3 regions of the Ensifer sp. PDNC004 genome follow, and region 3 is predicted to be linked to each of the others. Evidence: riboswitches for the same ligand, from Rfam matches in the RefSeq annotation. Region 3 holds a riboswitch; each other region holds the start of a gene.
The links. A riboswitch is a leader RNA that binds a small molecule or an ion and turns the genes downstream of it on or off. The one in region 3 is predicted to bind thiamine pyrophosphate.

Region 1 (10,330 bases), on a different replicon from region 3:
ATCATCAGGATCGTGTTGCCTTCCTCCGCGTGCAGTTCGCGCAGGAGTGTGCGCATGCCGGCGCGCATGCCGGGATCAAGCGCCGCGAAGGGTTCGTCGAGCAACAGCAGCGGGCGCTTTCGCACAAGCGCCCGGGCAAGGGCAACCCGCTGGCGTTCGCCGCCGGAAAGCGTCGGCGGCAGCCTTTTCCCGAAGCCTTCGAGCCCGACGCGGCGGAGCGCGTCTTCGATCTTGTCGCGATCGGTCGCGGTCAATCGAAGCGCCGGGTCGATGCCGAGGCCGATATTGGTCGCGACGTCGAGATGGGCGAAAAGGTTGTTGTCCTGGAAGATCATCGAGACCGGCCGTTCCGACGGCGCCCGATCGGCCACGTTCTCGCCGAGAATGCGGACCTCGCCGCGATCGGGGTCCTCGAACCCGGCAATGATGTGGAGCAGCGTCGACTTGCCGGAGCCCGACGCACCGGCGACGGCGACGATGCCACCGGTGGCAATCGTGCAATCGAAGGTGAGCGCGGCCGTTTCGAAACGGACCTCGACATCGCGCAGCTCTATCGCGGGAACGGGGTGGGTCATGCTTTGCGTCTTTCCGGCCGGCTGTCATTCGCCGTGCCGAGGATGGTGAAGATCAGGCACAGAAGCCCGAGGAAAAGGGCGAGACCGGCGGCGTCGGCGGTGCGGTAGCTGCCCATGCGGCTATAGAGCAGCCAGGGCAGCGTCACCATGTCCTGGCTGCCGAAGAGGGCGACGGCGCCGAGGTCGCCGAGCGACAGCGCCATGGCGAAGGAAAGTGCCATCAGCAGCGGCTTGCGCAGCGCCGGAAAGTCGATCCATCGCAGGCGATCAAAGCCACGGATGCCAAGGCTTGCCGTCAGCCGTTCCGACCGCGCCGCATGGGTCGCCATTGCCGGCGCGAGGATGCGGTGGACGAAGGGAAGCGCCATCAGCGCATTGATCGCCACGACGATAAAGGGCGCAAAACGCGCGACATCGCCGAAGGGACGCAGCAGAAGGAACCAGCCGGCGCCGAGCACCACGGGCGGCACCAGCAGGATCAGCGAGGTGCTGGCGCCGATGGCGCCGGCAAAGCCGCGGGCGAGCGACGTCGCGTGACGCGGCGCGGTGACGGTCGCGGCTGCGCGGATCATCACGGCCGCCATGGTGACGGAGGCGAGGGCCGACGCGAGCGCGATTGCCGCGCTGGTCAGCAGCGCCCGGTGCACCGCCGGGTCGCGCGCGAGCTTCAGCAGATCGGCTTCGAGGCCGGAGGTGAGGACGGCGATCAGCGGTGCGCCAAGAAACAGAAAGGCAAGGGCGATCCAGGCGCCATCACTCAGGCGCGCGATCCTGGACGCGCCATCGAAGCGGCGCACGGTGCGGCCACCGGTCATGCCCTCTTCCGGCTCGGTCGCCAGATAACGAAGCAGGAACAGCAGCAGGCCGGTCATGGCGATCTGCAGGGCCGATAGCGCGATGGCGCGCGGCGGATCGAAGTCGAAGCGCAGCGCCTGGTAGATTGCCACTTCGATTGTGCTGGCCGCAGGCCCGCCGCCAAGCGTCAACACGAGGGTGAAGCTGGTGGCACAGAGCATGAAGACGAGGCCGGCGGCACCTGGAAGGAGGCCGCGCAGGACCGGCCATTCGATGAAACGGAAGAGTGCTCGCGACGGCATGCCGAGATTGGCGGCGCTGCGCCAATACTCGGCGGGGATGCGCTCGAGCCCGGCCAGGAAGAGGCGCGCCGCAAGCGGCATGTTGAAGAAGACGTGGGCGAGCAGGATGCCGAACAGGCCGTAGATGCTGACGGGCTGCGCGAGGCCGAGCCAGCGCAGGCCGGAATTGAGGAAGCCCTGGCGCCCCCAGATCTCGATCAAGCCGAGTGCGCCGACGAGAACGGGCAGGCCGAGCGGCAACGCCATCAGGCGCAAGAGCCAGATGCGGCCGGGAAACTGCGGCCGTCGCGCCAGCGCCCGGGCGACCGGGATGGCAAAGAGAACCGACAGCAGCGTCGAGAGTGTCGCCTGCAGCAGGGTGAAGCGGGTGACGCGCCAGATATAGGCGTCGAACAGCGCGTCATCGCTCGCGCCGCCCGTCTGGCTCAGCAAGGCGACGATCGCCAGGCCGACGAAAAGCACGAAGGCGCCGAGGCAGGCTGCCCCGGCGACCACTGTCATGCGATTTTCGCGCAGTGCGAACAATCCGGCCTCAGTTCTTGCTCATGGCGGCGAGCCATTCGTCGATCCAGGCCTTGCGGTTCTTGGCGACCTCCTCCGAAGGCAGGAGGAAGGTGTTCTCCGGCTTGACCAGCTTGTTGAAGGCGTCCGGCAGCGGCTCCTTGGTCGCTGCGACCGGCATCATCCAGTTGGTCGTCGGGATGATCGACTGGAAGTCCGGACCGGTCATGAAGGCGAGGAACTGCTTTGCCAGTTCCGGCTCCTTGGCGTTCTTGGTCATGCCGGCGACTTCGATCTGGATGTAGTGGCCTTCGGAGAAGGCAGCCGCCTGATAGCGCTCGGTGTTTTCCGCGACCATGTGGTAGGCCGGCGACGTGGTGTAGGACAGCACCATCGGCGCCTCGCCCTTGGTGAAGAGGCCATAGGCTTCCGACCAGCCGGGAGTGACGGTCAGGACGCGGTCCTTCAGCTTCGCCCAGGCGGCACCCGCCTCGTCGCCATAGACGGCCTTGACCCAGAGGAGCAGGCCGAGGCCCGGCGTCGACGTGCGCGGATCCTCGATGACGATCTTTTGTGACGGGTCACCTTCGACCAGTTCCTTGAGGCTCTTCGGTGGCGTCTTCAGCGTCTCGGTATCGTAGACGACGGCGAAGTGGCCGTAGTCATAGGGCAGGAAGGTGTCGTCGGAGAAGTTGCCGGGCACGGTGACGCCGGTTGCCTCGATGCCGTGCGGCGCGAAGAAGCCGGTCGCCTTGGCTTCGGCCACGAGGTTGGTGTCGAGGCCGAGCACGATGTCGGCCTTGGAAGCCGCGCCTTCGAGCTTCAGGCGGGTGAGAAGCTCGACGCCGTCGGCGACGCCGACGTAGTTGACCTTGCACTCGCAGGTCTTCTCGAAGGCTTCCGCAACCTTGGCGCCCGGTCCCCATTCGGTGATGAAGCTCTCATAGGTAAAGACCGTCAGCGTCGTGTCGGCCGCGGTCGCGACGCCGGAAAAAACGAGGCTTGCGGCGGCCGCAAGGGCTAGCCGGCTAAAGAGTTTGAGTTGCGATGAATTGGACATGGCGAGGACCTCTCTCCCAAAGTTCGTTGTTGCATGGGAAAAGGGCGTATCGATCCGATCGCGTCTAATCCCTCCGCCGGTATGAGCCGGATCAGGTTCCGCGGGTTGGCGTTTTTACGCCTCTCAGCCTCCGGCCGCCATGCGGTCGGGAGGCACCCCGTTAGAGCGGCAAGAGATTTACCGCTGCCAAGGCCCCAAGGCAAGCGATGTTTGCGAGGAAGCAAGGGCGCCTGGCCGGCACAACGGCGCATGTTTGCGTAAGCCGCCAACTGCGCTACACAACGGCAGCGAGGAGGAAATGTCATGCCCGATATGCTCGTTCGACTTTATGCCCTGCCGGCTGAGCCTCAGTCGAAGCTTGATCCTGGCATCAGCATTCGCCGCGCCATGGCGCCGGAGCGCCGCCTGGTCGTGTCCTGGATCGAAAAGACCTTTGGCGCCGGATGGGCGGGCGAGGCGGAAGCCGCCTTTTCCTCGACCCCGACACGCATGCATGTCGCAGTCCATGACGAAAAGATCGTCGGCTTTTCCTGCCACGACGTGACGGCGCTCGGCTTTTTCGGTCCGACCGGTGTCGACGAAGGCATGCGCGGGCAGGGGATCGGCGAGGCGCTGCTGCTTGCAAGCCTGACGGCCATGCGCGCGGCCGGCTACGGCTATGCGATTATCGGCGGTGTCGGGCCCGCGAAGTTCTACGAGCGGGTGGCCGGGGCTGTCGAGATCCCGGATTCGACCCCCGGCATTTATGCCGGCATGCTGTTCCCCGATCCGGTGCCCGAGGGGCATTGACGGTCTGACCAAAATACCGAGAACCGGTCGCCCGACGGTTTTCTTCGTTTTCCTTCGGCGGTCCTTTGCGCTATGGGCTTTGCCATGGCTCGATCGACCTTCACCATTCTGCTTGGCGGCGCCCTTTCGCTGACCGACCGGCTGGCTCACCAACTGGCCGCAAGTCGCTTCATCGCGGCTGATGGCGGCATGCGCCATGCGCGGCTGCTCGGCATCGTGCCCGATGTCTGGGTCGGTGATTTCGATTCGACCGAGGAAGCCCTTCTTGCGGACTACGCGTCGGTCCCGCGCGAGCCCTATCCGGCGGCAAAGGCCGCGACGGATGGCGAGATCGCGGTCGAGGCGGCGCTGTCGCGCGGGGCCGATCGCCTGATCTTCGCCGGCGCGCTCGGCGGCACCCGCAGTGATCATGCGTTCATGCATCTGCTTCATGCCGTCGCCCTTGCCGAGCGCGGGCTTTCGGTGTTGATGACGTCGGGCGAGGAAGAGGCCTATCCACTGCTGGCCGGCCCGCTCGAAGTCGACCTGCCCAAGGGCTGCCTCTTCTCGGTGCTGGGTCTGACCGAGCTTACCGGCCTTTCGATCGTCAATGCGCGCTACCCGCTTGACGATTTCACCCTGCCGTTCGGTTCGTCCCGAACCGTTTCCAACGTTGCGGAGGGTCCCCTTCGCTTCACTCTCAAGAGCGGCCGCGCCCTGGTGCTTGCCCGCCCCTATGATCTTTCCGGAGCCTGAGCCTTGGCGCCTCCCATTCTGAAACTCGACGATATCTTCCTCACCTTTGGCGGCACGCCGCTGCTTGCCGGCGCCAATTTTCAAGTGGAGCCGGGCGACAAGATCTGCCTGGTCGGCCGCAACGGCTCGGGCAAATCGACGCTGATGAAGATCGCCGCGGGCCTTGCAGAGGCGCAGTCGGGCGAAGTGTTCCGCCATCCCTCGGCGACCATCCGCTATCTGCACCAGGCGCCGGACTTCGACGGTTACGACACGGTGCAGGCCTATGCCGAGGCGGGCCTCGGCCCGAGCGACGATCCCTATCGCGTCGCCTACCTGCTGCAACACCTGGGTCTGACCGGCGAAGAAGACCCGAAGCGCCTTTCTGGCGGCGAGGCGCGTCGCGCAGCACTTGCCCGCGTCATGGCGCCGGAGCCGGACATCCTTTTGCTCGACGAGCCGACCAACCATCTCGACCTGCCGACGATCGAATGGCTGGAAGACGAACTGATCCGCAGCCGTTCGGCGCTGGTGCTGATCTCGCACGACCGGCGCTTCCTGGAAAAGGTCTCGACCGCCACCGTCTGGCTCGACCGCGGCCAGTCGCGCCGCCTTGACCGTGGCTTCGCTCATTTCGAGGCCTGGCGTGATGAAGTGCTAGAGGCGGAAGAACTGGAACAGCACAAGCTCGGCAAGGCGATCGAACGCGAAGAGCATTGGCTGCGCTACGGCGTGACCGCGCGGCGCAAGCGCAACATGCGTCGCCTTGGCGAGCTGCAGACCATGCGGGCGACCTATCGCGGCCACAAGGGGCCGCAGGGCACCGTGCAGGCGACGGCCGCCGACGCCAAGGAATCCGGCAAGCTGGTGATCGAGGCCGAGAAGATCACCAAGGCCTATGGCGAGCGCACAATCGTCGCGCCGTTCTCGATCCGCGTGCACCGCGGCGACCGCATCGGTCTCGTCGGCCCGAACGGTGCCGGCAAGACGACGCTCCTGAAGATACTGACCGGGCAGATCGAGCCCGACACAGGCACGGTAAAGCTCGGCACCAATCTGGAAATCGCGACGCTCGACCAGAAGCGCGAAGACCTCAATCTCGACGATACGCTGGCGCACTACCTGACGGACGGGCGCGGCGACAACCTGCTGGTCAATGGCGAGCAGCGCCACGTTACCGGTTACATGAAGGACTTCCTGTTCCAGCCGGAGCAGGCGCGCACCCCGATCCGTGAGCTTTCGGGCGGCGAGCGCGCAAGGCTGATGCTGGCGCGCATCCTCGCGCGGGCGACGAACCTTCTGATCCTCGACGAGCCGACCAACGATCTCGACATCGAGACGCTCGACCTGCTGCAGGAGATCGTCGCCGGTTTTGCCGGAACTGTGATCCTCGTCAGCCACGACCGTGACTTCCTCGACCGCACCGTCACCTCGACGATCGCACCAGCCAATCCGGAGGCGCCGGATGGACGCTGGATCGAGTATGCCGGCGGCTATTCCGACATGATGGCGCAGCGCAAGGGCGCGATCGAGGAGAAGCGCAAGGCCGAGAAGGCGGAGAAGGCCAGGGCCGATGCCGCCGCACCCACGGCCGAAGCGCCGAAGGCTGCCAAGGGCAAGCTTTCCTACAAGCAGAAATTCGCGCTCGAAAACCTGCCGAAGGAGATCGCCAAGGCGGAGGCCGAGGCTGCCAAGCGCGAAGAAAAGATGGCGGATCCCAACCTCTTCACAAAAGATCCAAATGCTTTTGCGAAACTGGCGCAGGAGCTGGAGAAGCTGCGTGCCGACCTTGCTCGCATGGAAGAGGAATGGCTGGAGCTCGAGATGCTGCGCGAGGAGCTCGAGGGCTGAGGGACAGCCAAGACGGTTCCATGCGTGAATGCAAAGGTAATACGTTGAATCCTTGCGGGTTTTACCGTTAAACTGGTAAGGGAATGATCGCTTGCCGCGTTGAACGTTATCAGATGATATGATAAGTAAAACTTATTATATCACCTGTGAACGATCATGATGCCCTTCAAGCTAGAATCCGAAACCATTGGAATGCTTCTGACCGATGTCTCGCGCCTCTTGCGCGGGGCCTTCGACCGCAAGGTCAATGCCATGGACCTGGGCATCACGCCCGGCGAGGCGCGCACGCTGATCCAGGCGGCGCTTACCGAGGGCATCAAACAGGCCGAAATCGCCACACGCATGGGCATCGAGCCGATGACGCTGTCGGCCTATCTCGACCGGCTGGAGACCAACGGGCTCGTCGCCCGTGTTCCCGATCCGGCGGATCGTCGCGCCAAGAATGTTATCATCACCGAAAAGGCGGGTCCGCTGCTCAACGAGTTGATGACCGGCCTCCGCGAAATGATGGATGCCTATACCGAAGGGCTGGATGCGGAAGCGCGCGCGCTTCTCTGTTCCAACCTGCGCATCCTGCGTGACAATCTGCGTCAGCTCGATCCGTGCCTTGCGGGCAAGGATACAGCGGAGAAGGCCGAGGTCCGGGCCGGAGCCGCGCAATGACGCGTCGCATGAGCGAGCGGCGCACAAGCATCATCGGTGCCTTCCTGGTGGCGCTCGGCCCCGTTTCCATGGCGCTCTACACGCCGGCGATGCCCGAACTGGTGCGTGCGTTCTCCTCAAGCGAAGCGGCGATCAAGATGACGCTGTCGCTCTATTTCGCCGGCTTCGCCTTTGCCCAGCTTGTCTCCGGCACGCTTTCCGACGTCATCGGACGCCGGCGCGCGACGCTGATCTTCATGGCCATCTACCTCGTCGGCAGCCTGATGGCGGCCTTTGCGCCTTCCGTCGCGGTGCTTTTGGCCGGCCGCCTGGTGCAGGGCATCGGCGCCTCCGTCGGGATGACCGTGGCGCGTGCGATCGTGCGCGACCAGTTCACCGGGACTGAAGCCGCACGCATCATGAACATGATCGGCATGATGCTGGCCCTCGGACCCGCCGTGTCGCCGACGCTTGGCGGCCTGGCGCTCGGTCTCTTCGGGTGGCAGTCGATCTTCTTCCTGATGGTCGGCTTTGCCGCCATGGCCTGTCTCACCGTGCAGTTCTTCATGGCCGAGACCGCGACCCCGGATCCGGCCAAGGGCCGCCTGAAGCCCATCCTTGCGGCCTACCGGCGGTTGGTGAGCGACAGCCGCTTCGTTTCCTCGACACTTGTGATCGGCGGAGCGGTCGGCGCACTTTATGCTTGGGCGACCATGTTGCCCTTCGTGCTGATCAATGCGGTGGGGCTGACACCGACCGAGTTCGGCGTCGGCATGCTGATGCAGTCGGGCCTTTTCTTTTCGGGAACCGTTGTGGTGCGGCTGCTGATGCGGCGTTTCACGCCGCAGGCGCTAGTGCCGGCCGGCCTCGTCTTCATCGGTGCGGCCAGCCTCGCGCTTGCCTACACCATGCACATGCTGCCGCCGAGCTTCCTCTCGGTCATGCTGCCGATCGGCATCTATGCCTTCGGCATCGCCTTCGTCATGCCCTACATGATGACGGCGGCGATGGCGCCGTTTCCGGACATCGCTGGCACGGCGTCGGCAGTGATGGGTTTCGTACAGATGGGCTCGGGGCTGCTTGGTGGCGCGATCGCCGCGGCGGTCGGCGCTCCGGTGCTGGCGCTCGGCACGATCATTCCATGCTTCGGCCTCGTCTGCATCCTGAGCTATGTCTGGTATCGCCGCAACGTTCGCTCGCAGCCGCTCGCCGTGCCGGTCGAGCGCAAGGATCCCTCGCAGCAAGCGGCGGAGTAGTGGACACGAAAAAAGCCTCCGCGAAAGCATCGCGGAGGCTTTTTTCTTCACTGGATAGTGGCTTAGCGGTTGCGCGCGGCTAGCGTGCGCAGGCGCAGCGCGTTGAGCTTGATGAAGCCGGCGGCATCCTTCTGGTCGTAGGCGCCCTGGTCGTCCTCGAAGGTGACGAGCTTGTCGGAGTAGAGCGACTTGTCGCTCTCGCGGCCGATGACCATGACGTTGCCCTTGTAAAGCTTCAGCGTCACTTCGCCTTCGACATGTTCCTGGCTCTTGTCGATCGCCGCCTGTAACATTTCGCGCTCCGGCGAGAACCAGAAGCCGTAATAGATCAGCTCGGCGTAGCGCGGCATCAGCTCGTCCTTGAGGTGGGCAGCACCCCGGTCGAGCGTGATGCTCTCGATTGCGCGGTGCGCGGAGAGCAGGATGGTGCCGCCGGGGGTCTCGTAGACACCGCGCGACTTCATGCCGACGAAGCGGTTCTCGACGAGGTCGAGGCGGCCGATACCGTTGTCGCGGCCGTATTCATTGAGCTTGGCAAGCAGGCTTGCCGGCGACAGGCGCACGCCGTTGATCGAGACGGCGTCCCCGCGCTCGAAGCCGATCTTGATGACGGTCGCCTGATCCGGAGCGGCTTCCGGCGAGATCGTGCGCATGTGCACGTATTCAGGGGCTTCCAGTGCCGGGTCTTCGAGAACCTTGCCCTCGGACGAGGAGTGCAGCAGGTTGGCGTCGACGGAGAACGGCGCTTCGCCCTTCTTGTCCTTGGCAACCGGGATCTGGTGCTTTTCGGCGAATTCGAGCAGGTCGGTGCGGCTCTTGAACGACCAGTCGCGCCACGGCGCGATGATCTTGATGTCCGGGTTCAGCGCATAGGCGGAAAGCTCGAAGCGAACCTGGTCGTTGCCCTTGCCGGTCGCGCCATGGGCGATCGCGTCGGCGCCGGTCTTCTTGGCGATATCGATCAGGTGCTTGGAGATCAGCGGGCGGGCAATCGAAGTGCCGAGCAGGTAGACGCCCTCATAGACGGCGTTGGCGCGGAACATCGGGAAGACGAAATCCTTGACGAACTCCTCGCGGACGTCCTCGATGTAGATCTCCTTGATGCCGAGCATCTCGGCCTTCTTGCGGGCCGGCTCGAGCTCTTCGCCCTGGCCGAGGTCGGCGGTGAAGGTGACGACTTCCGCGCCGAGTTCGGTCTGCAGCCACTTCAGGATGATCGAGGTGTCGAGACCGCCCGAATAGGCGAGAACGACCTTTTTCACGTCTTTATGCGATGCCATGGTTTCCGTCCGTCTGGTCTTGGGGAGGGCGGCGATGCCGCGTGCAAATCTGCGGCACTTTAGCCAGAACCTGCGGCGATACAAGCGCTAGAACGCTTGACGATGCGAATCCGCTGGCAAAAGCGCAGGCGCAGGATTACTGGAGGCGACCTCCGTGCCGAGGAAACGACGATGGACTTCATTCCCAGCCTGCCGCCCCTCCTGACCTTTGCCGCTGCGACGCTGCTTCTGGCGGCCACACCCGGCCCGGACATGACGCTTTCGATCAGCCGGGCACTCGCCCAGGGCAAGAAGGCCGCGCTCTTCGTCGTGCTCGGCACCAGCTTCGGCATCGTCGTGCATACGCTGCTCGTCGCATTCGGCATCTCGGCGCTGATCACCGCCTCGCCAACCGCATTCACCATCCTCAAGACCGGCGGTGCCGCCTACCTGCTCTGGCTTGCGGTGCAGGCGATGCGCTTCGGCTCCAGCATTTCGGTGCATAAGGTCGAGCCGACGGAAGGCAAGGCGCTTGCCAACATCTCGGCCGGCTTCTGGGTGAACCTGTTGAACCCCAAGGTCATCA
Region 2 (10,330 bases), 140 kb from region 3:
ACGAGAAGCTGCAGGCGCTGGCGGCCAACACGGATGCCGCCGTCATCTATGTGATCGGCCCCGATGGTGTTGCCGTCGCTGCCAGCAACTGGCGCGAGCCGACGAGTTTCGTCGGCAACGACTATGCTTTCCGCGAATATTTCCGCATGGCAATGCGCGACGGCAAGGCCGAGCATTTCGCCATGGGCAACGTCAGCAAGCGGCCCGGTCTCTACATTTCGCGACGGGTTCAGGGTCCCGACGGTCCGATCGGCGTCGTCGTCGCAAAGCTCGAATTCGACGACGTGGAAGCCGAATGGCTCGCCTCCGGCAAGCCGGTCTACGTCACCGACCGGCGCGGTATCGTGCTGATCACCAGCTTCCCGTCCTGGCGCTTCATGACGACGAGGACCATTCCGCGCGATCGTGTCGCCGCCATCCGCGACAGCCTGCAGTTCGGCGATGCTTCGCTGCTGCCGTTGCCCTTCCGCGACATCGAACCGACGAGCGACGGTTCCAGCGAGTTGCGCGCGCTCCTGCCCGGCGATAGCGAGCGGCGGTTCCTCAGGGTCGAAACCATGGTGCCGACCACAAGCTGGCGGCTGGAGCAGCTGGCGCCGCTCGATGGCGCGATCTCGGCGGCAACCCGCGAGGCCCGGCTGATTGCGCTCGCCCTTCTCGCACCGCTACTGGCGCTCACCGCCTTCCTCCTGCGCCGCCGCCAGACGCTGGCGCTCGTCTCAGCGCGCGATCGCGCCGCCCGCGACGAGCTGGAAACCCGCGTGGCGGAGCGCACCCATGACCTCAGCCTTGCCCGTGATCATCTCGAAACCGAGATCGCCGACCACCGGCGCACCGGCGAAAAGCTGCAGGCGGTGCAACAGGAGCTGGTCCAGGCGAACCGGCTGGCGATCCTCGGCCAGGTGGCGGCCGGCGTCGCCCATGAGATCAACCAGCCGGTCGCGACCATCCGCGCCTATGCCGACAACGCCCGCACCTTCCTCGATCGCGGCCAGCAGCAGACCGCGGTCGAGAACCTCGTCAGCATCGCTGAACTGACCGACCGGGTCGGCACCATCACCGACGAACTCAGAAGCTTTGCCCGCAAGGGCCGCTTCGTCGCCGAACCGACGCCGATGCGCGACGTGATCGAAGGGGCGATGCTGTTGCTGCGCAGCCGCTTTGCCGGCCGCATGGATGCGATCGTCATCGACCTGCCGGAAAATGGCCTACGCGTGCTCGGCAGCCGCATCCGGCTGGAACAGGTGCTGATCAATCTTCTCCAGAACGCGCTGGAAGCGCTCGGCGCGCGCGGCGATGCCGAGATCCGCGTGCGCTGCGAGGAGAGCCCGTCCGGGACGGTTTCGCTCGTCGTTGCCGACAACGGCCCGGGCATTCCCCCGCATATCCGCGAGGATCTGTTCACGCCGTTCAACACCTCGAAGGACGAGGGCCTCGGCCTTGGCCTTGCCATCTCCAAGGAGATCGTCGCCGATTATGGCGGCGATATCACCGTCGACACCAGCGACAAGGGCACCGTTTTCACGGTTCGCCTGAAGAGGGCCTGAGCGATGCAGCCGACCGTCTATCTCGTCGATGACGACACCCATCTGCGCAAGGCGATGACGCAGACGCTGGAACTCGCCGGCCTCACCGTCATCCCGTTTGCCAGCGCCGCCGAAGCGTTGAAGACGCTCGATGCCAATTTCGACGGCATCGTCGTCAGCGATATCCGCATGCCGGGCATCGACGGCCTCGCCTTCTTCCGCCGCATCGAAGCCTTCGACGCAGACCTGCCGGTGATCCTGGTGACCGGCCACGGCGATATCCCGATGGCGGTGCAGGCGCTTCAGGACGGCGTCTACGACTTCATCCCAAAACCCTTCGCCGCCGACCGGCTGGTGCAGAGCGTGCATCGCGCTCTGGAAAAACGCCGGCTCGTGATGGAGAACCGCGCACTGAAGCGGGCCGCCGAGACGGCCGGCGACAGCCTGCCGCTGATCGGCCAGACGCCGGTCATGGAACGCCTGCGCCAGACGATCCGGCACATCGCCGATACCGATGTCGACGTGCTCGTCGCCGGTGAGACCGGCAGCGGCAAGGAGGTGGTGGCGACCCTGCTTCACAATTGGAGCCGCCGCCGCAACGGCAATTTCGTGGCGCTGAATTGCGGCGCTCTGCCGGAGACGGTCATCGAAAGCGAACTCTTCGGCCATGAACCGGGCGCCTTCACCGGCGCCTTGAAGAAGCGCATCGGACGGATCGAGCATGCGAGCGGCGGCACGCTGTTCCTCGACGAAATCGAGGCGATGCCGCCGGCAACGCAGGTGAAGATGCTGCGCGTTCTGGAAGCGCGCGAGATCACGCCGCTTGGCACCAACCAGGTTCGTCCGGTCGATATCCGCGTCATCGCGGCTGCCAAGATCGATCTCGGCAATCCGGCGGAGCGCGGCGACTTCCGCGAAGACCTCTACTTCCGATTGAACGTCGTGACGCTGTCGATCCCGCCGCTGCGCGAACGCCGTGACGATATCCCGCTGCTCTTCTCGCACTTCCTGACCCGGGCGGCCGAGCGCTTCAAGCGAGACGTGCCGATGATCTCTCCAGCCGTACAACGGCATCTGGTGACGCATGCCTGGCCGGGCAATGTGCGTGAACTCTCGCATTTTGCCGAGCGGGTGGCGCTTGGTGTGGAAGGTCCGCTGGGCCAAACGATTGCGCCTACCGAACAGCCCGGATTCGCGCTGCCGGAACGGCTTGAACGCTACGAGGCGGAGATCCTGAAGGAGGCGCTGCGCGCCCAGCGCGGCGACGTCAAGGCGACGATCGAGGCGCTCGGCATCCCGCGCAAGACCTTCTACGACAAGCTCCAGCGCCACGGCATCAACCGCGCCGACTATGCCGAGCGGACAGCACCGGAAAAGGCCGGCCGCTAGCGCCAAATTCGAATCCGAAAACACACGCACTAGGTGCATCTTTGTCGACACGCGAATTCACGCTTGACGACCCGGGCCGTTCGATGGCTATGATCCAGGCATTCACCAGGGGGGTCCCGCAAGGGGCTGAGATTCTGCTGGATGGCCGGCTTGCCGGCTATAGCGCAGTGACCCGTTGAACCTGATCCAGTTCATACTGGCGTAGGGACGGTGCAGATATCGAAGCCAGGATTCCGTGCGGTGAGCACCTGGCGGAGCGTCTTTCATCTTTCCGGCATCAGAACTGGGTCTCCAATCGCAAACTTGGAGCCTCGTCATGAATATTGCCACCAAAACCGCAGCCCTCGCGGTCACGCAAGGCCCGCTTCCGGCCTCCCGAAAGATCCACAAGCCGGGCGTTCTTCATCCGGATATCCGCGTGCCAATGCGCGAGATTGCTCTGCACCCGACCTCGGGCGAGCAACCGGTCACGGTCTATGACTCCTCCGGCGCGTACACCGCCGACGGTGCCGAGATCCGCATCGAGGACGGCCTGCCGCGGCTTCGCCGCAACTGGATCGTCGATCGCGGCGATGTCGAGACCTATGAGGGACGCACCGTCCGCCCCGAAGACAACGGCTTTGTGAGCGGCGACCGGCTGACACCGACCTTCCCGTTCCAGCATGCGCCGCTGAAGGCCACGGGTGGCCGGGCAGTGACGCAGCTTGCCTATGCCCGCGCCGGCATCATCACGCCGGAGATGGAGTTCGTGGCGATCCGCGAGAACCTCGGCCGCGACGCGGCGCGCGCGAAGGTCCGCGACGGCGAAAGCTTCGGCGCCCACGTTCCCGATCACGTGACGCCGGAATTCGTGCGCCAGGAAATCGCCAGCGGCCGGGCGATCCTGCCCGCCAACATCAACCACCCGGAATCCGAACCGATGATCATCGGCCGGAACTTCCTGGTGAAGATCAACGCCAATATCGGCAACTCCGCCGTCACCTCGTCGATGGCCGAGGAAGTCGAGAAGATGGTCTGGGCGACGCGCTGGGGTGCTGACACGGTCATGGACCTTTCGACCGGCCGCAACATCCACAACATCCGCGAATGGATCATCCGCAACTCGCCGGTTCCGATCGGCACCGTACCGCTCTACCAGGCGCTGGAAAAGGTCAACGGCATTGCCGAGGACCTCACCTGGGAAGTCTATCGCGACACGCTGATCGAGCAGGCCGAGCAGGGCGTCGACTATTTCACCATCCATGCCGGCGTCCGCCTGCACTACATCCCGCTCACCGTCGACCGCGTCACCGGCATCGTGTCACGCGGCGGCTCGATCATGGCCAAGTGGTGTCTGCATCATCATCGTGAGAGCTTCCTCTACGAGCATTTCGAGGAGATCTGCGACATCTGCCGCGCCTATGACGTCTCCTTCTCGCTCGGCGACGGCCTGCGCCCGGGCTCGATCGCCGACGCCAACGACGCGGCACAATTCGCCGAACTCGAAACGCTCGGCGAACTCACCAAGATCGCCTGGGCCAAGGATTGTCAGGTCATGATCGAAGGCCCCGGCCACGTGCCGATGCACAAGATCAAGGAGAACATGGACAAGCAGCTCGCGGTCTGCGGCGAGGCGCCGTTCTATACGCTCGGACCGCTGACGACGGACATCGCACCCGGCTACGACCACATCACGTCCGGCATCGGTGCTGCGATGATCGGCTGGTTCGGCACCGCCATGCTCTGCTATGTCACGCCGAAGGAGCATCTCGGCCTGCCTGACCGCAACGACGTCAAGGTCGGCGTCATCACCTACAAGATCGCCGCCCATGCCGCCGATCTCGCCAAGGGTCACCCGGCAGCCCAGGTGCGCGACGACGCGCTGTCGCGCGCCCGCTTCGAGTTCCGCTGGGAGGACCAGTTCAACCTCTCGCTCGACCCGGAAACAGCCCGCAATTTTCACGACGAGACCCTGCCGAAGGAGGCGCACAAGGTCGCGCATTTCTGCTCCATGTGTGGCCCGAAATTCTGTTCCATGCGGATCTCGCACGACATCCGGGCCGAGGCGCAGAAGGAAGGGCTGGAGGCGATGGCTGCGAAGTACCGCGAGGGCGGCGACCTCTACATGCCGGTGGAAAAGGCGGCTGGCGCGGCCGAGTAGGCGGCAAAGCCCACTGAAGGGGCCGGTCACGGCCCCTTCAATTCGCGCAGGATTTCCCGGTGCTCGCCAACGGTCTCCTCCTCCTTCACGTTCGGGTTTGACCGGAGTGGCAGGCGCGCTTCCGACCCGCCCAATCGACGAATGCGCCCCCCCCCCGTCGAACCCGCGATCATCGGCGTGTTGCGGCCACCGCCATGGGCCCGCACCTTGCGCGGCACCCGAATAGCTTGTCCCCGCGTCGATTGAACGGTATGCAAGGCACTCGCAAAAGTCGCTGTCGGCGAAATTCATTCGCGACGCGCTGCAGTCCTATGACGCGCAGAAGGTCTTGCAGAACGACGCAACAACGCCGTTCGCACAAGGAGAAAGACTTGAGGACACGCCTGCTGAGACTGACGGCCCTGTCCATCGGGGCCCTTGCATTCGCAGGCGACCTGCCGCGCGATGGGAGCTTTACCGCGGGCCTTTCCTGGATTTCCGCCGCCCATGCGGACGACGCCAATACCGGCGGCGGGAATGGTGAAGGTGCTCCGGGCGGCGGCGACCAAGGCGGCGAAAACGTCGGGAGCGGCGGCACCGAGGGTGGCGGTGACGGGAGTGGCGGCAACTGGGGCTCCGGCGACGGTAGCGGCGTGGGTGGCGAGCCCGGTGGGACCGGCGCAGGCGGCGGAGGCGGCGTCATCGACGGAAGCGGCCTGAGCGGTGGAGACAGCGAGCGTCACTCTTCGCGCGACGGGCGCGATTACGGACCGACCGGCAGCGTATGGCACGGCGGCAGCAGCTTCCTCAATCTTTTCCGCCAGACACCGGAAGAGCCCGCCGAGGGGAGCGGGCCAGAATCTTCCACCCGGCAGAAGGGCGATGCGGGATCCCATAAAAGTGCGGGTCACACGAAAAAAGAGCCTTGAAGCGACGTCTGCACGCTCGGGCCAAGCCTTGGCATGATGGGAAGAGGGAAGCGCGACATCGATCCTGTTTAATCAACGGACGCGCAATACCCCTACCCCTCTAGCGACTCCCCACCATCCGCTCGACCACGTCGAGCAACACATTGGCGCCGGCGACGAGCTCGTCCGGCTCCGTGTGTTCACGCGGGTTGTGGCTGATGCCGTCGCGGCTCGGCACGAAGATCATCGCCGTCGGCGCGATGCGCGCGATCATCTGGGCGTCATGGCCGGCGCCCGAGGTCATGCGCCGGCTCTTGAGGCCTCGCGCGCTGGCCGAAGCCTCGATCGCTGCGACGATGCCCTGATCGAAGACCACCGGCTGGAAGCGTGCAAGCCGCTCGACGGCGATCGTCACCCCCTCTTCCTCGGCGATACGGACAAGGAAGTCCGCAAGTGCCGTTTCGAGCGCCTGCAGCCGTTCTTCGTTCGGATCGCGCAGATCGACGGTAAAGGTGGCACGCGACGGGATGACGTTGATCGCGTCGGGCTCGAAACGCATGGTGCCAATGGTCGCGACACTCGGCGCGTTCGACCGGGCAATATGTTCGCGCAGGAACAGGCCAACCCGGGCGGCGGCGAGACCGGCGTCGGAACGCATCGCCATCGGTGTCGTGCCGGCGTGGTTGGCGACGCCATCGATCGTCACGCGCTGCCAGGAGATGCCCTGCAGGTTCTCGACCGCACCGATCGCAAAGCCCTCGCGCTGCAGCACCGGCCCCTGCTCGATATGAAGCTCGACATAGGCGTGGGGGGTGAGGAACCCCGGCTCGACGGTACCGGCATAGCCAATCCGCTCAAGTTCCTCGCCCAGCAACGAGCCATCCGTGCCGATGGTCGCAAGCGCCGTCTCCAGCGGCAGACCGCCGGCATAGACGAGCGAGCCGAGCATGTCGGGCGCAAACCGCACACCCTCCTCATTGGTGAAGGCGGCAATGACGATCGGCCGGGCCGGCGTCGCACCACTGCTCTTCAGCGTCTCGATCACTTCCAATCCGGCAAGCACGCCGTAACAACCGTCATAGATGCCGGCATTGATGACCGTATCGATGTGCGAGCCGAGCATGACCGGCGCTTCGCCGCCGTTCGCGTCGTCGCGCCAGATGCCGAAGATGTTGCCGATACGGTCGACCGCAACGTCGAGCCCGGCCGCCTCGATCCACGCCACGAGACGATCGCGACCGACCTTGTCGTTGTCGGAGCCGGCGAGCCGGGTCAATCGCCCCTCCGCATCGCGACCGATGTCGCCGAGCTCACGGATACGCCCGATCAGGCGCGCGGCATCTATGGAAGAAGATGGCATCTCTGTCCTGCTTTCATGCGGATTTCGGTTCATGGCCGGCTTTCGGCGGGCGCCAGCCTCTGCCGAACAATCTCGGCGTGATAACGCGCGCCGAAGATCAGGGCGTCGTCATTGAAGTCGTAACGCGGATTGTGCAGCGGCGCCGATGCCTCGCCATTGCCGATGAAGACGAAACAACCCGGCACGTGTTCGAGGAAGCGGGCGAAATCCTCGGAGCCGGTCATCGGCTCGGCGGCCGTTGCGACATTCGCCGCACCGAACACCGTTTCCGCCGCAGCAAAGGCGTGGCCGGTCAGGGCCGCATCGTTGATCAACGGAACGAACTCGCGGGTGTAGTTGACCTCGACCGCGCAGCCATAGGCATCCGCCGTTCCCTTGGCGATCACCCGCATCTCCGCCTCGATCTTGGCGCTGACCTCCGGGCGGAAGCTACGGGCATCGCCGAGGATGCGGGCGAGACCGGGCAGCGCGTTGCGCGTGCCATCGGTCAAAAGCTCGGTGACAGAGACAACGCCGATATCCGTCGGCGACAGGCGGCGCGAGACGATCGTCTGCAGATTGACGACGGTGGCGCAGGCGGCAACCAACGTCTCATTGCCCCAGTGCGGCCGCGCCGCGTGCCCGCCGACGCCCCTAAGCACGATCTCGAAATTGTCCTCCGCCGACATGATCGCGCCGACGCGGGTCTCGAAACGGCCGACGGGCAGCCCCGGCATGTTGTGGAGGCCGTAGATCTCGTCGAAGGGGAAGCGTTCCATCAGCCCGTCATCGAGCATCGCGAGCGCGCCCTTGCCCCACTCCTCGGCCGGCTGGAAAATGAAACAGGCAGTGCCGTCGAAGCCGCCATCTTCGGCGAGCATCTTGGCTGCGCCGAGCAGCATGGCCGTGTGACCGTCATGGCCACAGGCATGCATGGTGCCGGGCTTCGTCGAGCGATAGGGCAGTTCTCCCTGCTCCGGTATCCTGAGCGCATCCATGTCGGCCCGAAGTGCTACGGCGCGGTTGCCGCTGCCGCGTTTCAAGCGGCCAACGACACCGGTGCCTCCGACCCCCTCCACCACCTCGTCGAGCCCGAACTCCCGGAGCTTGGCCGCGACGAAGGATGAGGTACGCTGTTCCTCGAAGCCGAATTCCGGATGCGCGTGCAGGTCGCGACGCCAGGCAGTCATGTCTTTCACAAGCCGGTCAAGATTTGATCCCGCCATGGCTCACCCTCTCTCGTTCGATGTGTTTGCAACGGTCTCGGGCGACAAGCCGACGAGGGCGGCATACCGCTCGGGGTCGGTCGCACCCTCGGTATTGATGACGAAAACACGCGATTGGGCCGTCAATCCGAGCGTCTCCCGCAGCGCCGGATCACGGGCAACCGACAGCAATCCGGCAAGGCCGACGCCGCCGCTTTCGCCGGACACGATCGCCGGGTCGGAGCCTGCGGGCCGCGCCAGCCGGTTCATCACCGAAACGGCATCCTCCTCGTCGACGGTCATGAACGCATCGGCGACACGCGACAGGATACGCCAGGCGACGAGCGACGGCTCGTAGCATTCGAGCATCGCCATGATCGTCGCCTCGCCATGCGCCACCTTGACCGGACGATCGGCCTTGGCGCTTTCGTAGAGGCAGGCGGCGCGGGCCGGATCGACGACGACGAAACGGGGGCGCTGCGTGCCATAGCGTAGCGCCAGATGTCCAGCCGTGGCGGCGGCAATGCCGCCGACACCCGCCTGGACGAAGACATGGGTCGGCGGCCCTTCCATCTGCCGCAGGGCCTCGCTCAGCAGCGCCGTATAGCCCTGCATCACCAGGCCGGGAATGTACTCGTAGCCGGGCCAGGTGGTGTCCGAGACGACCGTCCAGCCATTTTCGTCACAGACGCGCGCGGCCTCGCGGACGGAATCGTCATAGGTCCCGGCGACCCGGACAATTTCGGCGCCATAGGCCGCGATCGCCTCGATGCGCTTTTCGCTGACGCCCGCATGCACGAAGATCACTGATTTGGCGCCGACAAGCCGGGCGCCCATGGCGACCGAGCGCCCGTGATTGCCATCGGTGGCGCAGCCGAAAGTCTGGGCGGCGGCGATCGCCCGAACCTCGGGCCGGTCCAGATTATCGAAATCGACGCTGCGCCCGAGACGCCGTTCCGCCTCTTCGATCACCAGCCGGATCACCGCATAGGACCCACCAAGCGCCTTGAAGCTGCCAAGCCCCAGCCGATAGCCCTCGTCCTTGACGAAGACGCCGGCAACGCCGAGCTCTTCCGCCAAGGCCGGCAAGGCATGAAGCGGCGTCTCCCGATGGTCGGGGCGGCGGGCAAGCTGCTGCTCGACGCGGGCAGCGGCTGTCAGCGACAGCATGTCGGCATCCGCGGGCAACAGCGGGTGGCCGAAATCGGCATGGGTATTGGCGAGAAACATGGTGCAATCTCCGTAGACCACGAAAATCTATTTCATCGCCGCCGAGAAATGCGCTCTAATTGGCCATCACGAATGCAAGTTTGTAAAGCCGAGGAGGTGCCGTGACGTGGAGTTCCACCTTCGGCGCCGGAGAGCAGGAACCGAAAGGCACTGAATGGCCCCGTCGAAAAAGCCACAGGTCGAACTGGATCGCTTCGATCTTGCGATCCTCGCCATCCTGCAGAAGGACAATACGACGCCGCAGCGCCAGATCGGCGAGGCGGTCAATCTGTCGGCGCCCGCCGTGCAGCGGCGGATCAAGCGCATGGAGGAAACCGGCGTCATCCGCGCCAATGTCGCCCTGGTCGATCCGGTCAGCGTCAACCAGGCGCTGACGATCCTCGTCGAAGTGGAGGTCGAGAGCGAGCAGATCGCGCTGCTCGATGCGGCGAAAGTGGCCTTTACCGCAGCGCCCGAGGTGCAGCAATGCTACTACGTCACCGGCGACGTCGATTTCATGCTCGTCGTCATCGTGCCGACGATGGCCGATTACGAGGCCTTCACCCGTCGCATGTTCTTCGGCAACGCGAACATCAAGCGCTTCCGCACCTTCGTGACGATGGATCCGGTGAAGG
Region 3 (10,330 bases):
GGCCATGCGCTCGTCTCCGTCGACAACCGTCAGGGCGGTTATCTGGCCGCGGACCATCTGCTTTCGCTCGGCCATCGTCGGCTCGGCTACATCAGCGGTCCCGGCACGACCGAGGTCTCCGGCGAGCGCCGCGGCGGCTTCGTTCAACGGCTCGACGAATTCCGAAAGAGCCACCCCGGCGACTACGTTCAGCCGCAGATCGTCGAAGGCCACTTCGATTACCGCTCGGGCGAAGAACTTGGTAAGCAGCTGCTGACGCAGTCCGAAGCAACCCGCCCGACGGCGATCGCCACCGCCAGCGACCAGCAGGCGATCGGCCTGTTGCGCGCTGCCGACGACATGGGGCTTCGGGTTCCGAACGACCTTTCGATCGTTGGCTTCGACGACATTCCGCTGGCCTCGCTGGTGCTGCCGCGGCTCACCACCATTCGCCAGCCGATCGACGAGATCGCACGGCTCGCGCTTGAAGGCGTGCTCGGCAGCCATGCGCTGCAGGAAGAATACAAGCTGCAGCCAAAGCTGATGAAACGCGGCTCGTGCGCTGCGCCCTCAACGCGCTGAGATCACGGCGCCTCGCGATACGGGGTGTTGCTGCCCTCGGCGCCTCATCAGATCGCGAGCACCGCCGCCCCTCCAGCAAGCCCCGCGCCGGCCGCCGTCAGCAACAGCTTTTCGCCGGCGATGAAGGGCTTTTGCCGGTGCGACAGGGATAGCGACAGCGGGATGGTCGCGGCCGACGAGTTGCCGTAGTCCGAGATCGTGCGCACCGTTTTCGACGGCGCAATGCCGAGCCGGTCGCACACGGCGTCGAAGATGCGCGCATTGGCCTGGTGCGGCACGAAGCGACTGATGTCCGTCGCGCTGCAGCCGACGGCGTCCATGGCGTTGACGGCACAGGCCGTCATCATCTCCACCGCCTGCGCGAACATTTCGCGCCCGTCGCGCATCGTCATCAGCAGATCCTGCGGCCTGGTGTCGGCAGAAAACGGCCTGTTGCTGCCGCCCGCGGCAATCGAGATCAGGTCGTAGCGGCTGCCATCGGCGGCGAGGTCTACGCCGAGCAGACCGGTTTTCCGATCATCGTTGGGGGCGACGACGACGGCACCGGCGGCATCGGCAAACAGCACGGCGCTCGCCCGCTCGGCCGGGTTGATCCGGCGGCTCAAGATGTTGGCGGCCACCACCAGCACCGACTTTCCCTGCGTCCGCACGAAGCCGTCGGCAAGCGTCAGGGCGTAGAGGAAGCCCGAACAGGCGCCGGCAAGGTCGATCGCGCCGGCATTCGAAAGGCGAAGATGGTGGGCAAGCAGGGGAGCGGACGGCGGCAGCAGGTGATCCGGCGTCGAGGTCGCAAGCAGGACCAGGGCGATATCGCCGTGCGGGGTGCGGGCATCCTCGAGCGCCATTGCGCCCGCCTTTGCCGCGAGCCCCGAAAGCGTGTCGTCGGGCGCGGCCCAGCGCCGCTCGCGAATGCCGGTGCGGCGCTCGATCCAGCCGGGCTCAAGCCCCAGCGTCATCTCGATCTCGCTATTGGCGACACGCCGTTCGGGCACCGCATGGCCGAAGCCGACAATCCGGGAGGAGCGAGCGGGCCTCATAGCTGCCCTGCCCCGAAGAGCGACGCCGCCTCGTCGATCGCGTCATAGGCCCGCCCAAGATCGGCATCGGTGACGCAATAGGGCGGCATCAGATAGATGACGTTGCCGAGCGGACGGATCAGCAAACCGCGCTTACGGAAAAACGCCCGGAGCCGCGGGCCGACCTCGGCGAGATAGCCGCCGGACGGCACCACGAGATCGAGGGCCGTAATGGTGCCGAGCTGGCGGACGTCGGCGAAGCGCGGATCATCGGCGAAGCGCGCCAGATGCCGATGCTGGTGTGCGCCCAAGGTTTCGATGCGCGCCTCTATAGGCTCCTGTCTCCAGACGGCGAGATTGGCGAGTGCCGCGGCACAGGCGATCGGGTTGGCCGTGTAGGAACTCGAATGGAAGAAGGTCTTGCGCCGGTCGGCCGAAAGATGCGCCGTAAAGATCTCCGAGCTGCAAAGCGTCGCGGCCAGAGGAAGCGCGCCTCCGGTCAGCCCCTTCGAGGTGCAGAGAATATCCGGCGTGATCCCGGCCTGCTCGCAGGCAAACAGGCTGCCCGTCCGCCCCCAACCGGTCATCACCTCGTCGGCGATCAGCAGGCTGCCATGCCGTTCGGCAATGCGTTTCAGCTCGGACAGCACGGAAGCCGGATAGGTCTTCATGCCACCGGCGCCAAGCAGCAGGGGCTCGATCAACAGGGCGGCAACCTCGCCGGAGGCGCAAGCCCGTTCGAAGGCGTCGAGCGTTGCCTGCTCCCGGCCCGGCTCCGGAAAAGGCAGGCGATCGACGGCGAAAAGCAGCGGCGCGTAGGCGGCATTGAAGACGCCTCTTTCGCCGGCCGACATCGTGCCGATCGTGTCGCCGTGATAGCCATGCTCCAGCACACAGATGCGGCTCCGCGGCTGGCCGCTGTTGTGGAAGAAACCGAGCGCCATTTTCAGCGCGACCTCGACTGCGGTCGAACCACTGTCGGAATAAAACACATGGGAGAGCCCGGGCGGCGCGATCTCGATCAGCCCGCGCGCGAGTTCCTCGGCCGGCGCGTGGGTGTATTCGGCGAAGATGATCTGGTCGTACGTCTCCGTGGCCCTGCGGATCGCCTCCATGATGGTGGGGTGACGGTGGCCGTGAGTGATGACCCACCAGGACGAAATCGCGTCGAGGATCGACGCGCCGTCCTCGTCGACGAGATAGGCACCCTCGGTGCCGACGATGCGGCGCATCGCCGATTCCAGCGCATGCTGGGTGAAGGGATACCAGACGGCGGAGTTTCTCATGCCGGCACCTCCAGGAAATCGGCGATGTTGAAATTTTCAGCGAAGGCGCGGCGCAGGCGGTCGGGCGTCAGCGGATCGAGTCGCGGCAGCCGGCCGAGACGCCGCACGGCGCCAAGTTCGGATATGACCGCTTCGCTGTCCTCCTGCGCGTCGCCGATGAAGGCGACGCCAAGAACGGGAATGGCGCGGCGACGCAGCGCTTCGAGCGACAACAGGGTGTGGTTGATCGTGCCGAGCCCGGTGCGCGCGCAGAGAACCACCGGGATCTGCCAGCGCGCCAAGACAGACGCAAAGACCATGCGCTCCGTCAGCGGCACCAGAAGCCCGCCTGCGCCCTCGATCACCAGCGATCGGTCCACCGCGGGCGGGGACAGATGTTCCGGAGCGATGGTGACGCCGTCGATCCGCGCCGACAGGTGCGGCGAGGCCGGCGTCGCGAGCCTGTAGGCCTCAGGCAGGATGCGGTCGGCCGACAACCGGCCAAGCAGGGCGACGGTTTCGCTGTCGGTTTCTTCGTCGAGACCTGACTGCACAGGCTTCCAGTAGCAGCCTTCGAGCGCGTCGGTGAGGGCTGCGGAAAAGATGGTCTTGCCGATGCCGGTATCGGTACCGGTGACCACGATACGGGTCTTCATGGCCGCTCCTTGGCGATCGCGATCTTCAACTGCTGCAGCATCCGCACGACTGCAGGCTGGTCGACGTTGAGCGTGATGGCGATCCGAAGACGCGCGGTGCCTTCCGGCACCGTCGGCGGGCGGATTGCCCTGATATCGTAACCCTCGGCGCGCATGCGGGCGGCGATGCGGAGCGCTCGGCCGTTGTCGCCGATCGGGATGGGCAGGATTTGCGAGCCGCTGCCTTCGATGCCGAGCGTCTCGACAAGCGCCCGGTTGGCGAAAGACCTCAGGCCGTCGAATGCGGCGCGGCGTTCCGGCTCGTCGACGAGGGCTGCGAGCGCTTCACGCACCGCGGCCGCGACGAGCGGCGAAGGCGCGGTCGAATAGATGAAGTTGCGGGCGCGGTTGACGAGATAGTCGCAAAGGAGGGCGCCCGCCCCGACCAGCGCGCCGGAAACACCGAGCGCCTTGCCGCAGGTGTGCAGCACGACGACATTCTCACGACCCTCCAGTTCCGCCGCCAGACCGCGACCTTCCCGTCCGAAGACGCCGGTCGCGTGCGCCTCGTCGACGACGAGAAAGCCGTCATGCTGCGCGGCAAGCGCGAGGAGGTCGGCAAGCGGCGCGCGATCGCCATCCATCGAATAGAGGCTTTCGACGGCAATCCACGGGCGCCCTGTGCCGCCGGCGCGGCGCCATTTTTCGATGGCATCGGCAAAGGCGCCGACATCGTTGTGCACTGCTGCCACCGCATCGGCCTTGCTTGCGGCGATGCCTTCGTGAGCGCTCGCATGGATCAGGGCATCGTGGACGATGAGATCGTCACGCTGCGGCAGCGTCGAAAACATGGCAGCATTGGCGGCATAGCCGCTGCCGAAGAAGAGCATCCGTTCGGCGCCGAAGAAGGCGGCCGCTTCCGTCTCCAGCGCCTCGTGTTCTTCGTGATTGCCGCGCAACAGCCTTGAGCCGCCGGAGCCGACAGGCACGCCGCGCGCGATGGCGGCCGTTATCGCTGCCTTCAGCCGCGGCGAGGCGGCGAGCGCCAGGTAGTCGTTCGAGGTGAAATCCACTCCGCCAGCGGGGGCAAGAGCGCGCCGGCGGCCCTTGCGTTCGAGGCCCTCCAGCGTCTTCTCATGGCGCGCAAACAGACCCGCGGTCATTCCGCCGCGTCCTGCCTTGCCGGTGGAGCCATCGGCTTCAACCCCAGCCGCCGGAAGAGTGCTGCATCATGGTCCTCGCCGGGATTGTCGGCGGTCAGCAGGGTTTCGCCGACGAAAATAGAATTGGCGCCGGCGAAGAAACAGAGCGCCTGCGTCTCGTCGCTCATGTCGGTGCGCCCGGCCGAAAGCCGGACATTCGATTGCGGCATCAGGATGCGGGCAAGCGCGATGGTGCGGACGAAATCGATCGGATCGACGGGTGCCGCATCGGCCAGCTTCGAACCCGGGATCGGGATCAGCATGTTGATCGGCACGCTTTCGGGCGGCACCGGCAGGTTGGCGAGCGTTACCAGCATCGAGATCCGGTCGTCAGCGGTTTCGCCCATGCCGAGGATGCCGCCGGCGCAGACCTTGATGCCGGCGTCGCGGACATTGGCGAGCGTCTCCAGCCGGTCGGCAAAGCTGCGGGTGGTGATGATCTCGCTATAGAAGAGTTCGGACGTATCGACATTGTGGTTGTAGTAGTCGAGCCCGGCCTCGGCGAGCCGCGCAGACTGGGCCGGCGTCAGCATGCCGAGCGTCATACAGGTTTCCATGCCGAGCGCCCGCACCCCGCCGACCATGGCGACGATGGCATCCATGTCGCGGTCCTTCGGACTGCGCCACGCGGCCCCCATGCAATAGCGGGTCGCGCCGCCGTCGCGCGCCTTGCGCGCCTCGGCAAGCACACGCTCGACCTCCATCAGCTTCGATGCCTTGAGCCCGGTCGGGTAGTGAGCGGACTGGCTGCAGTAGCCGCAATCCTCAGCGCAGCCGCCGGTCTTGATAGAGAGCAGCCGGCTCATCTGAACGGCGTTGGGATCGAACTGCGCACGGTGGACGGTGTGGGCGCGGTAGAGCAGATCGTTGAACGGCAGATTATAGATTTTCTCCGCTTCCGGCCGGGCCCAGCGGGATTGGGCCGCGTCGCCCGGGATCAAATCAGCACCAGTCGGTCGGTTTTCGTCCAGCATTTCAGCTTGTCCTCCAGGTCGTCGCGATCGTAAAATAGATAGAATCCAATATTATCTATAATTTTGACGGACGCGGGAATTCGCAAGCACCCAAGCGGAGAAATTCTTACATCTTATATTCTTCAGGTTGTATCTTCGGATCACATGAGGGTCCGGACGCCGTCGACAGAGGGCAAGAACCGACAATCAATCACTCTCGCGTCAGCCCGGAAATCTCGCACGTCCACCAACGAAACCGTTACGACTCCGGACTTTCCCGGCACTCCAAGCTCCACTCCGGTCGGCCAACACCCTTCCTTCCATCACGCCACCGACACCTCCGCTTTCTCGCAGCAAAATTATAGATAATTTTTTCGGCAGTCAGATCACAGTCAGCACGAATGCTGGCTCTTGACAAAAACGGCCCCGAGCGGTCAGCTTGGAGCATTCACCAGGGGTGTCCCGCCAAGGGGCTGAGATTCTGCTATGCGGTTGCGCGGCGCAGTGACCCGTTGAACCTGATCCAGTTCATACTGGCGTAGGGACGGTGCAGACTCGCTGCCGCAAACGTCGCGCTCACGTGACGGATCAATCGGCAAGGCGTCCTTCCCCTCCCCCGCTCCTGAACTGGGTCTCCACCTTTGGAGCCTCGGCATGCACACCGCCAACACCATCCCGCTTCGTTGCCTACGACGGCCCGTCCGCGCCGCACGGGAGCGCTGAGCGATGCGGGTCCTCCTGAAAGGTGCCGGCGTCGCAGGGCTCTGTCTGGCCCATGAACTCAGCGCCCGCGGTGTCGCGGTGACGGTCGTCGAGCGTAAGCCAGGCTTTGCCGGTGCGGCATCCTGGTTTGCCGGCGGCATGCTGGCGCCCTGGTGCGAGCGCGAAAGCGCCGAAGAGGCGGTGCTGACGAAGGGCATCGGCGCCATCGACTGGTGGGACGACGTCCTGCCAGGCGAAGTTTCCCGCAACGGTACGCTGGTCGTCGCCCCGCCACGGGACGCCGGCGAACTCAGGCGCTTCGCCTCGCGCACCTCCGGCTACGAATGGCTCGATGCTGCCGCGATCGAACGGCTGGAACCGGCACTTGCCGGGCGCTTCCGGGAGGCTTTGTTCTTTCCGGGCGAGGCGCATCTCGACCCGCGCCGGGCGCTCGCCCGGCTGCGGCAGAAGCTTGTCGATCGCGGCATCGCCTTCGTCACCGAGGCGAGCGACAACGGACAGCACGATCTCGTCGCCGACTGCACGGGTGCGGCAGGCACCGGTGACACGCCCGGCCTGCGCGGCGTGCGCGGCGAAATGCTCTATCTTGAGACAAGCGACGTGGAGCTGTCGCGGCCCGTCAGGCTCATTCATCCGCGCATCCCGCTCTATATCGTGCCGCGCGGCGGCCTCTTCATGTGCGGGGCGACGATGATCGAGACGGATGATGGCGGACCGATCACCGCTCGTTCGCTCATGGAACTGCTGAACGCCGCCTATGCGCTGCATCCGGCCTTCGGCGAAGCGCGCCTCGTCGAGACCGGCGCCGGTGTCCGCCCCGCCTTCGCCGACAACCTGCCGCGTGCCCTGCGCGCCGGGCAGACCATCACGATCAACGGACTTTACCGCCATGGCTTCCTGCTTTCGCCGGCCCTGGCGGCCGAAGCAGCCGACCTTGCCCTTGTGCAGGACCTGAAGGGAGATGCCGCATGAGACTGACCGTCAATGGCGAGGATCACGACCTCGCCGTCGCCACCCTCGCCGAGCTTCTGGCTGCGCTCGACTTCGAAGGCGATTGGCTCGCCACTGCCGTCAACGGCGAACTGGTGCACCGGGCCGACCGTTCGGGTCATGCGCTTTGCGACCGGGACCGCATCGAAATTCTCTCGCCGATGAAAGGAGGCTGAGACATGCTGACGCTTTATGGACAGGACCTGCGCTCGAGACTGCTTCTCGGCACCGCCCGCTATCCCTCCCCCGCCGTGCTCGAAGATGCGGTGCGATCCTCGGGCACCGAGATCGTCACGGTCTCGCTTCGGCGCGAAACCGCCGGAGGCCGCCAGGGCGGCGCCTTCTTCGAACTGATCCGGGCGCTCGGCGTGCACGTGCTGCCGAACACCGCCGGCTGCCATTCGGTGTCCGAGGCGGTGCTGACGGCCAAGATGGCCCGCGAGGTCTTCGCAACCAACTGGCTGAAGCTCGAAGTGATCGGCCACCACGACACGCTGCAGCCCGATGTCTTCGGGCTGGTCGAGGCAGCGCGCATCCTCTCGGCCGAAGGGTTCGAGGTCTTTCCCTACACCACGGATGACCTTGTGGTTGCCGAGCGGCTCTTGGAAGCCGGCTGCAAGGTGCTGATGCCCTGGTGCGCGCCGATCGGCAGCGCCATGGGGCCACAGAACATCCAGGCGCTCCGGGCCATGCGGGCCAATTTCCCCGATGTGCCGCTGATCGTCGATGCCGGCATCGGCCGGCCCTCGCACGCAACGACGGTGATGGAACTCGGCTTCGACGCCGTCCTGCTCAACACGGCCGTCGCCGGTGCCGCCAGGCCCGCGCTGATGGCCTCGGCGTTTGCGGGCGCGATCAATGCCGGGCGGCAGGCCTTCGAGGCGGGCATGCTCGAACCGCGCGATTTTGCCGTTCCTTCCACCCCCGTCATCGGAAAGGCGGTGTTTGCGTGAAACTCGATCCCTTCTACCTCATCGTCGACAGCGCGGACTGGATCGAGCGGCTGGTGCCGCTCGGCGTCAAGCTGGTGCAGCTACGCGTCAAGGATCGTCCGGAACCGGAGCTCCGCCGCGAGATCCGCGCGGCCAAGGCTGTTTGCGACGAGCAGGACTGCCAGCTCATCGTCAACGACTACTGGCAGCTGGCGATCGCCGAAGGCTGCGACTTCGTCCATCTCGGTCAGGAGGACCTGGCGGAGGCCGACCTTGCCGCGATCCGCGCCGCCGGCCTGAAGCTCGGCCTCAGCACCCATGACGAGGCGGAACTGGAGACGGCGCTGGCAGCCGACCCGGACTACATCGCACTCGGGCCGGTCTACCCGACCATCCTCAAGGCGATGAAGTGGGCGCCGCAGGGACTGCCGCGTCTTGCCGCCTGGCGGAAGCGCGTCGGCTCCCTGCCGCTGGTCGCTATCGGCGGTCTCAACGTCGAGCGGATTGCCGGCGTCTTCGAGCACGGCGCCGACATCGCCGCCGTCGTGACGGACATCACCCGCAATGCCGACCCGGAAGGCCGGACCCGCGAATGGATTACCAGAACCGCACCGTGGCGATGAGCACGTGCCAGACCGCGGGCGTCGATCTCCGCGGTCAGGCGATCTCCAGCTGCGACAGCCAGGAGGCATCCAGGCCGCGCTTGCGGCAATAGGTGGCGAGCCGCTGGCGGGTCGGCCCCGGCCGGTCGAGGCCTAGGTAACGGGAGGCGTTCTTCCAGAAGATGTTCTGTTGGTCCTCCTCGCTGACATTGGCCTCTTTCAGTTGCTGGGCGATCCGCGGGACATAGGCGTTGTAGTCCTTCTCCAGCGCCATCATCGACCAGTCGGTGCCGAACATCAGATGGCGCGCACCGGGATCGTAGTCCTTCAGCCATTTGTCGAGCAGCGCGCGGATCTTTTCGTGCAGCCCGGGCGTGTTGTCGGTGACGAGTTCGCTGAGGTAACTCAGGTCGGCAAACAGGTTCGGCCGGCGCCCGTGGTCGATCGTCCTGCCGATGATGTCCTCCCAGGTCGGCGGGCCGGAGAACTTGTCCTGGGCACAGGACACCATGACGCCCGTCGGCGCGCCCGGGCGAATGACTTCATCGAATGCGCCGAAATGCGCGAGGTTGATGCGCAAGTCATTGTAACGGTTGGTATCGAGCAGCTTCTCCCAGTAGGCGGGGCTCGCCATATTGCCATAGCCGCAACCGGCGCCGATGCTGTTTTCCGCATGCGCCATGATCGGCACGCTGTTGTCGCGGCACCAGTCGTAGAGCCGCTTCAGCGCCGCATCGATCGCCGGATCCGCATTGCCCCAGGCCTTGAAGCCCATGGGCGGGTAGATCTTCACACCGATGAAGCCCTTTTCCATGATCGCATAGCGGACGTTTTCCAGCGACGAGCCGCGCTTCTGCGCCTCCCGATGCGGATCGAAGCCGACGAAGCTGTGCATGTGGATGCCGTGCCGCTTGATCACCAGCTGCTGGATCTCGTCCATCACGTCGATCTGGTCGTGCTGCGGCGATGCCCTGCCGCCGATCGATTTCTCGAAATCGAGGATGCTCGGCGTGATCATCGAGAACCGGCATTTCGACGCGAAGATCCGGGCATAGGTTTCCGCGAGGTTTTCCCGGTAGTCCTGCATGAGGCGCACGAAGGAAAGGTAGTTGCCGATCTGGTCGTGGGCCTTGGCGGCCGACGCCAGCGCATCGACATCCGTCTCCTCCACGCTGCCGGAGCGCCGTTGCAGGCCCTGCGGCAGGCCGGGGGCGCCGCCGATCTGTTCCAGCAGGCCCTGATAATCCGGCGTTTCGGCGCCGCTTTGTGCGGTCAACGACGCGCGCTGCTCGCCCGCTAGCGCGACCAGTTGCTTGACGGCGGTGCGCAACTGCTCGTCCTTCTGCCGCTCGAACTCGGCGTCGGAAGGGCGCGGCATCCGCCTCTTGAGAATGGCGTCCTCGACCTTGGCCTTTGGCGCGACATCGCCAAGGGCCGTCACGAGAAAGACC

Region 1: another riboswitch for thiamine pyrophosphate. It lies ahead of thiB (thiamine ABC transporter substrate binding subunit); the one in region 3 lies ahead of thiO (glycine oxidase ThiO).
Region 2: another riboswitch for thiamine pyrophosphate. It lies ahead of thiC (phosphomethylpyrimidine synthase ThiC); the one in region 3 lies ahead of thiO (glycine oxidase ThiO).

What each region holds. Positions count from the first base shown of each region.
Region 1 is NZ_CP070353.1:3,045,984-3,056,313, forward strand. It holds gene thiQ (thiamine ABC transporter ATP-binding protein) at 1-575, opposite strand, end outside; gene thiP (thiamine/thiamine pyrophosphate ABC transporter permease ThiP) at 572-2,197, opposite strand; gene thiB (thiamine ABC transporter substrate binding subunit) at 2,205-3,233, opposite strand; TPP riboswitch at 3,285-3,403, opposite strand; gene JVX98_RS23000 (GNAT family N-acetyltransferase) at 3,537-4,022, shown strand; gene JVX98_RS23005 (thiamine diphosphokinase) at 4,107-4,757, shown strand; gene JVX98_RS23010 (ABC-F family ATP-binding cassette domain-containing protein) at 4,761-6,587, shown strand; gene JVX98_RS23015 (MarR family winged helix-turn-helix transcriptional regulator) at 6,747-7,250, shown strand; gene JVX98_RS23020 (multidrug effflux MFS transporter) at 7,247-8,485, shown strand; gene JVX98_RS23025 (argininosuccinate synthase) at 8,548-9,765, opposite strand; gene JVX98_RS23030 (LysE family translocator) at 9,937-10,330, shown strand, end outside.
Region 2 is NZ_CP070352.1:1,397,675-1,408,004, reverse strand. It holds gene JVX98_RS06215 (ATP-binding protein) at 1-1,547, shown strand, start outside; gene JVX98_RS06210 (sigma-54 dependent transcriptional regulator) at 1,551-2,915, shown strand; TPP riboswitch at 3,013-3,141, shown strand; gene thiC (phosphomethylpyrimidine synthase ThiC) at 3,232-5,055, shown strand; gene JVX98_RS06200 (hypothetical protein) at 5,427-5,963, shown strand; gene JVX98_RS06195 (Zn-dependent hydrolase) at 6,064-7,302, opposite strand; gene JVX98_RS06190 (M20 aminoacylase family protein) at 7,332-8,471, opposite strand; gene JVX98_RS06185 (diaminopropionate ammonia-lyase) at 8,511-9,716, opposite strand; gene JVX98_RS06180 (Lrp/AsnC family transcriptional regulator) at 9,871-10,330, shown strand, end outside.
Region 3 is NZ_CP070352.1:1,260,258-1,270,587, reverse strand. It holds gene JVX98_RS05630 (LacI family DNA-binding transcriptional regulator) at 1-561, shown strand, start outside; gene JVX98_RS05625 (beta-ketoacyl-ACP synthase III) at 609-1,598, opposite strand; gene JVX98_RS05620 (adenosylmethionine--8-amino-7-oxononanoate transaminase) at 1,595-2,863, opposite strand; gene bioD (dethiobiotin synthase) at 2,860-3,498, opposite strand; gene JVX98_RS05610 (8-amino-7-oxononanoate synthase) at 3,495-4,640, opposite strand; gene bioB (biotin synthase BioB) at 4,637-5,653, opposite strand; TPP riboswitch at 6,076-6,195, shown strand; gene thiO (glycine oxidase ThiO) at 6,359-7,327, shown strand; gene thiS (sulfur carrier protein ThiS) at 7,324-7,521, shown strand; gene JVX98_RS05590 (thiazole synthase) at 7,525-8,298, shown strand; gene JVX98_RS05585 (thiamine phosphate synthase) at 8,295-8,900, shown strand; gene JVX98_RS05580 (amidohydrolase family protein) at 8,935-10,330, opposite strand, start outside.